DNA from 2 places in the Pseudoalteromonas sp. UCD-33C genome. Region 2 is predicted to be linked to the other one. Evidence: predicted binding sites of a transcription regulator. Region 2 holds the regulator's gene; the other holds the start of a gene.
What was found. Region 2 encodes sigma-54, which starts transcription at its own class of promoters, with help from an activator protein. Its sites were predicted from a motif close to GTTGGCACGNNNNTNGNNT; they were not measured.

Region 1 (3,424 bases), on a different contig from region 2:
CACCACTTACTAACATGCCTAAATCAAATGCGTACATTCGCGGTGTTGCGCATATCCGTGGTCAAACTATCTCTGTTATTGATTTATCGATGGCTGTAGGTGGCCCTGCAATTGAAAATATCAAAGACAGTTTTATCATCATTGCTGAGTACAACCGTTCAGTGCAAGGGTTTTTAGTTGGTGGTGTTGAACGCATCGTGAATATGAACTGGGAAAAAATAATGCCGCCGCCTTCGGGAGCCGGACGTTATTCTTACCTAACTGCGGTCACTGAGATTGAAAACGAATTAGTTGAAATTCTCGATGTAGAAAAGATATTAAACGAAATTTGCCCAGTTAACACTGAAGTGAGTGCTGAAGTAGTTGGTGAAGGTGAGATTCAGCGTGACTTGGGTGAGCGTATTGTTTTTATTGCTGATGACTCTGCAGTAGCTCGAAACCAAGTCAAGCGTGCGCTTGAACCTCTAGGTGTACAAACTGAACTAGCTAAAAACGGAAAAGAAGCACTTTTACGTTTAAGAGAGATTGCTCAGCTCGATTGTCAAAATGATATTACTGAACGTGTTGGTCTATTAATATCTGATGTAGAAATGCCAGAAATGGACGGTTATACCTTAACCGCTGAAATTAAGGCAGATCCAAAATTATCACCTTTGCATGTGATCTTGCATACCTCTTTAAGTGGGGTGTTTAACCAAGCAATGATCGAAAAAGTGGGTGCTGATGATTTTATTGCAAAATTTAACCCAGATGAATTAGCGACAGCTGTGAAGAAGTGGGTTCATTGTGATTAATTATTTATAGGTGGTATTACTTTGGAAAATAAGCATTTACAACAAAGCGAATACGATCAATTCCGCTCTTTTTTAGAGCAACAATGTGGCATTGTGCTTGGCGATAATAAACTTTATCTAGTTAAAAGCCGCCTTGCGCCGCTTATGGCGCGTTTTAATGTTGAGTCTTTATCACAGTTGGTAAGTAAAACACTAAGCCCTCATGAGAGGCAGCTTCGTGCCGCTGTCGTTGATGCGATGACAACCAATGAAACGCTTTGGTTTCGTGACCAATATCCGTTTGAGTTATTGAAAACAAAACTATTTCCTGAGCTTAAAGATGTGCGTAGGCCACTAAAAATATGGTCAGCGGCAAGTTCATCAGGACAAGAGCCGTACTCAATTGCCATGTCTGTTGCCGAGTTCCAATCTAAAAACCCAGGTGTGTTAAAGATGGGTGCGCAAATTATTGGCACTGATATCTCTAATACCATGCTTGATATGTGCAAGAATGCTGAGTATGACTCGCTGGCGCTCGCTCGTGGCTTGTCGATGGAGCGTCGTCAAAAGTTCTTCAAGGACAGCGGTAATGGAATGGCTCAGGTAGTTGACCCTATACGTAAAATGGTCAGCTTTAGACATTTAAACTTACTCGATTCATATGCCCTAATGGGCAAGTTTGACATCATATTTTGCCGTAATGTGTTGATTTACTTTTCACCAGAAGTAAAAGCTAAAATCATTTCTCAATTTGCTCAAGCTTTAAACCCGAAAGGTTACCTGTTTTTAGGTGCGTCAGAATCAATGGCGGGCTTAAGTGATAGCTTTGATATGGTTCGTTGTAACCCAGGTATCATCTATCAGAAAAAGTAAACTCTCCTTAGCAACTATCAGAAAAAGTAAACTCTCCTTAGCAACCTAGTCCTTAGGTTGCTAAATTTACTTATTTTTCAGTCTCTTATATAAATCAAATTACTCCTAAATTTTTGGCTTAGCTTTTGCATTAACCTCTACAGAGTCAATTTTTTGGAGATGGTTATGGCTATCAGTTTTGATAAAGCATTTGGTGTTCATCCTCATGCGATGTTGATCCGTTCACAACGCGCTGAGTTATTAGCGACAAATATCGCTAATGCTGATACGCCGGGCTATAAAGCGAAAGATATCGATTTTGCCTCGGCATTAAAAGCGGCAAAAAGCAACCAACAAGGCGGCAATAGCATGGTAAGAACCGATGCTAAACATATTGCCGGGGGCAGTCGTTTTGTTGGCAGCGCAGAAATGTTTCGTACGCCAAATCAAGCAGATACAGGTGATGGTAACTCAGTCGATATACAAGTGGAACGAAACTTGTATGTACAGAACTCATTAGAGTATCAGGCAAGCCTGCAATTTATGAGTAGTAAAATTAAAGGCCTTAAAAAAGCCCTCGGTAGTCAAGGAGCTTAATCATGAGTTTGTATAATGTTTTTGATATTTCAGCAACCGGTATGAGTGCGCAAAATGTTCGCTTAAATACCACAGCCAGTAATATCTCGAATGCAAATACGATTAGTTCTAGTCAAGATCAGACATATCGAGCGCGCCACCCTGTTTTTGCTGCAGAGTTGACTAAAGCGTCAGCATCACAAAGCAATCCTCAGGGCTCTTCTGTTGGCGTTAAAGTGTTAGGCATTGTAGAGAGTGATAAACCTCTACAAATTGAATATAACCCGAACCACCCAAGTGCGGATGAAAATGGTTATATCTACAAACCTAACGTTAATGTTGTAGAAGAAATGGCAAATATGATTTCTGCCTCTCGCTCTTACCAAACAAATGTGCAAGTTGCTGATGCAGCTAAGCAAATGTTAAGTAAAACACTGTTGTTAGGACAACGGTAACCGAGGATAAGTTATGAGTAACGACATCAGCTCTGCATCATCATCCTATATGGATAGTTTGCGTTGGAATCAAAGTAGTACGCAAACAACTGAAGAAGACAACAACACGCTTTCTCAGGAAGATTTCTTTTCGTTGTTAACACAGCAGTTGTCGTTTCAGGATCCGAGTAATCCTGCTGATAACGATCAAATGATTGCGCAGATGACGAACTTTACCATGGCTGAAGGTATTTCAAACTTAAACGAGAAGTTTGATTCACTCACTGCATCAATGACATCAAATTCTGCGTTACAGGCTTCGACTCTTGTTGGTAAGCAAGCGTTACTTGAGTCTGACACCATTGATTTTGATGGCGAAAATCTAGCTAAAGGGTCGGTGGTTGCAGAAACCGCTGTTGAATCTTTAACGCTAAGAATAACGGATTCATCAGGCCAGTTAGTGCGTACCATTGAATTAGGTTCTCAGTCAGCGGGTGCACTTCGTTTTGAATGGGATGGTAAAGACAATGATGGCAATGTGCTACCTGAAGGTGAATATGACATCAGTGCTGAAGGCTTTGTCAATGGAGACTACAGCAGTATGCCAATGGCGACCTTTAAGAATATTGAAAGTGTCAATATTAATGGCGCAAGCGGCATTATCGTAAATACAAAAGAGGGTGCGGTTAGGCTAACTGATATAGCTGAAATCGCATAAGTAAAAAAGGTTTGGGTTAGCTTAGGCTAAGAGATAGGTTAGAGGTGAGTTATGAGCTTCAATATTGCATT
Region 2 (3,424 bases):
ACCGAGGGTACAGTAGAGTTAATTATTGCCACAGGTAAGCCTGCTTACTTCGAAGAAAAGCAAACTGATGGCACCGTGATGAGCGCCAGCGCCGAAGAAGTTCGTTATGATGTTGCAAAACGCTTCTTAACCTTAAATGGTGAAGCTGAAGTTACTCAAGCTGGTCAAAAAGTGACAGCAAAAAGCATTACCTATGATATGGCACAGCAGCTGATCAGTGCTGAAAAAGACGAAAACTCAACAGATCGTGTACACACTATTTTAGTGCCTGTTGAAAATAAAAAAGACAATAAAGGCCAACCATGAGTACATTAAAAGCAGAGCTTTTAGCTAAGAGCTATAAAGGCCGCCAAGTGGTTAAAAATGTCGGTCTTGAAGTTGAAGCGGGCAGCATTGTTGGCTTGCTTGGCCCAAATGGTGCGGGTAAAACCACCACCTTCTATATGATTGTAGGCCTAGTCCCAAGCGACAAAGGTAAAATCAGCATTGATGATAACGATATTACCCTTTTGCCAATGCACAATCGTGCCCGCTTAGGTATCGGCTATCTGCCACAAGAATCGTCAATTTTTCGAAAGTTAACGGTTTACCAAAACTTGATGGCTATTTTAGAAACCCGCAAAGATCTAAACAAAGCAGGTCGCGAAGAAACACTAAATAGCTTACTCGATGAATTCAGCATCCAACACATTCGCGATAGCCAAGGTATGGCGCTGTCAGGTGGTGAACGCCGCCGCGTTGAAATTGCCCGTGCATTAGCCGCTAATCCTAAATTTATTCTTTTAGATGAGCCTTTTGCTGGTGTTGATCCGATTTCAGTGTTAGATATAAAGAAAATTATTGAGCACCTAAAAAATCGTGGTATCGGTGTACTAATTACTGACCATAATGTTCGAGAAACCCTTGATGTTTGTGAAAAAGCCTACATTGTTTCTCATGGGGAGCTAATTGCATCAGGCACACCTGAGCACGTATTAGCAGACCAAACTGTACGCGATGTATATCTAGGCGAGCAATTCAGGCTGTAACCATTACGCCAGCGACTAGAGCATCTGCTAGACTAATAACAATGACAATAAATCGATAATGACTTAACTGTGTTTGCACAGTTATCGATAACTTTAAAAGGATTGTTAGGGATACATGAGGCAATCATTACAGCTGCGCATGGGCCAGCAACTTACAATGACTCCACAACTGCAACAAGCTATTCGTTTGTTGCAGCTCAGTACATTGGATCTCCAGCAAGAAATTCAAGAAGCGCTTGATAGTAATCCCCTACTTGAAGTGGAAGAAGCGGATTACAATGAAGAAAGCACCGGCAAGAATGAGCAAAAAGCGGAGTCTGACGATGTGCAAGTCAGCGCGTCTGCCGAAGAAGCACCTAGCGAGTACGAGCAAGAAAGTAGTGATGCTCTCAATAAAGACACCGTAAGCGATGACTTAGCCATGGATGTTACTTGGGATGAGTACATGAGTGCCGCCCCTTCAACATCATCAGGGCCAATGCCTGAAGATGAGTCTATCTATCAAGGTGCATCAACCGAAACTCTTCACGAATACCTAATGTGGCAATTACAGCTCACGCCATTTAGCCCTACTGATGAAGCGATTGCTGTCGCAATTGTAGAAGCTATCGATGATTCAGGTATTTTAACGGTAAGCTGTGAAGATATCGTCGAAAGCTTTAATCAAAATAACGATGAAGAAGAAATCGAACTTGATGAAGTCGAAGCGGTCTTAAAAAGAATTCAGTTATTTGATCCTGTGGGTATTGGCGCGCGCAGTTTACAAGAATGTCTGTGCATTCAGCTACGCCAATTCGATGCCGATACGCCATATTTAGCTGAAACTAAAATGGTTTTATCTGAGCATATCGAATTATTAGCGAGTCGCGACTATCGAACTTTGATGAAAAAGACTAAGCTTAAAGAAAACGAGCTTAAAGAAGTGATGACGCTCATCCACAGCTTAAACCCTAAGCCTGCGGATAGCATAGTACGCGAAGAGTCTGAGTACGTCATACCTGATGTATCAGTGAAAAAAGTAAAAGGTCGCTGGGTAGTCGAGTTAAACCCAGATTGTATGCCAAAGATTAGAGTGAACAGCCAATATGCAGCTATGTCTCGCTCAGTTAAATCAAGTAGCGACAGCCAATTTATTCGTTCTCACTTACAAGAAGCAAAGTGGTTTATTAAGAGCTTAGAAAGCCGTAACGATACGCTATTAAAGGTGACCAACTGTATCGTTCAACAACAACAAGCTTTCTTTGAACATGGCCCTGAAGCAATGAAGCCGATGGTGCTAAATGATGTTGCTGAAATGGTCGAAATGCATGAATCGACGATTTCACGGGTAACAACGCAAAAATATATGCATACCCCACGGGGTATTTTTGAGTTGAAATATTTCTTCTCAAGCCATGTCAGCACCGAAAATGGTGGTGAGTGTTCTTCTACAGCAATACGCGCTTTAATCAAGAAGTTAGTCGCTGCAGAAAACTCAGCTAAACCATTGAGTGATAGCAAAATTGCAGATATATTGGCTGAGCAAGGAATTAAAGTAGCTAGACGTACAATTGCAAAATATCGTGAGTCTCTAGCAATACCTCCGTCTAATCAGCGTAAGAGTCTGATTTAGACGTTTTACATAGAAGGAAAAATGCTTATGCAACTAAATTTAACTGGTCGTCATGTAGAAATCACAGATTCATTAAGAGACTATGTAAACACCAAGTTTGCGAAACTAGAAAGGCATTTTGACCATATTAATAATGTTCATGTCATTCTAGATGTAGAAAAATTAAGCCAAAAAGCAGAAGCAACTTTACATGTAAACGGAGGCGAATTATTCGCTTCTACAGAACATCAAGATATGTACGCAGCCATTGACTCACTGGTCGATAAACTTGATCGCCAAGTCATTAAACACAAAGAGAAATTAGCTCGACATTAAATTATGAAACTAAGTTCACTTACTAACCAGGACTGCAGCAAAGCTGCGGTCCTTTTTAATAGCAAAAAAAGAATTCTTGAATATATCAGCGAACTGGCCCACCAGCAGCTTCCTCATTTATCGCAACAAGATATCCTAGATGCTTTACTCAACCGAGAAAAACTAGGTAGCACCGGCATTGGCCGAGGTATTGCTATTCCACATGGCCGAATGAGCGGCGCAGATGAGCCTCATGCATTTGTGATAGTGAGTGAATCCCCTATTAATTTTGATGCAATTGATAATCGTCCAGTTGATATTTTTGTGGCACTCATCGTACCAGATGGTGACTGTCAGCTTCACCTAAAGACCTTATCAACAATTGCTGATAGACTTAAAGATAAAGAGTTTTGTAAACAGCTGCGTAGTGCTACTACCGATCAGCAACTGTTTCAGGTCATATCAGCAGAGGCATAAATGGAATTAATAA

Region 1: the regulator sigma-54 is predicted to act here: its motif matches at 1,759-1,777, upstream of flgB (flagellar basal body rod protein FlgB).

The regions. Positions count from the first base shown of each region.
Region 1 is NZ_LJTB01000003.1:263,720-267,143, reverse strand. It holds gene AOG26_RS09320 (chemotaxis protein) at 1-794, shown strand, start outside; gene AOG26_RS09315 (CheR family methyltransferase) at 816-1,646, shown strand; gene flgB (flagellar basal body rod protein FlgB) at 1,812-2,222, shown strand; gene flgC (flagellar basal body rod protein FlgC) at 2,225-2,656, shown strand; gene AOG26_RS09300 (flagellar hook assembly protein FlgD) at 2,670-3,353, shown strand; gene flgE (flagellar hook protein FlgE) at 3,405-3,424, shown strand, end outside.
Region 2 is NZ_LJTB01000001.1:616,253-619,676, forward strand. It holds gene lptA (lipopolysaccharide transport periplasmic protein LptA) at 1-306, shown strand, start outside; gene lptB (LPS export ABC transporter ATP-binding protein) at 303-1,028, shown strand; gene AOG26_RS02720 (RNA polymerase factor sigma-54) at 1,144-2,640, shown strand; gene hpf (ribosome hibernation promoting factor) at 2,668-2,955, shown strand; gene ptsN (PTS IIA-like nitrogen regulatory protein PtsN) at 2,959-3,411, shown strand; gene rapZ (RNase adapter RapZ) at 3,412-3,424, shown strand, end outside.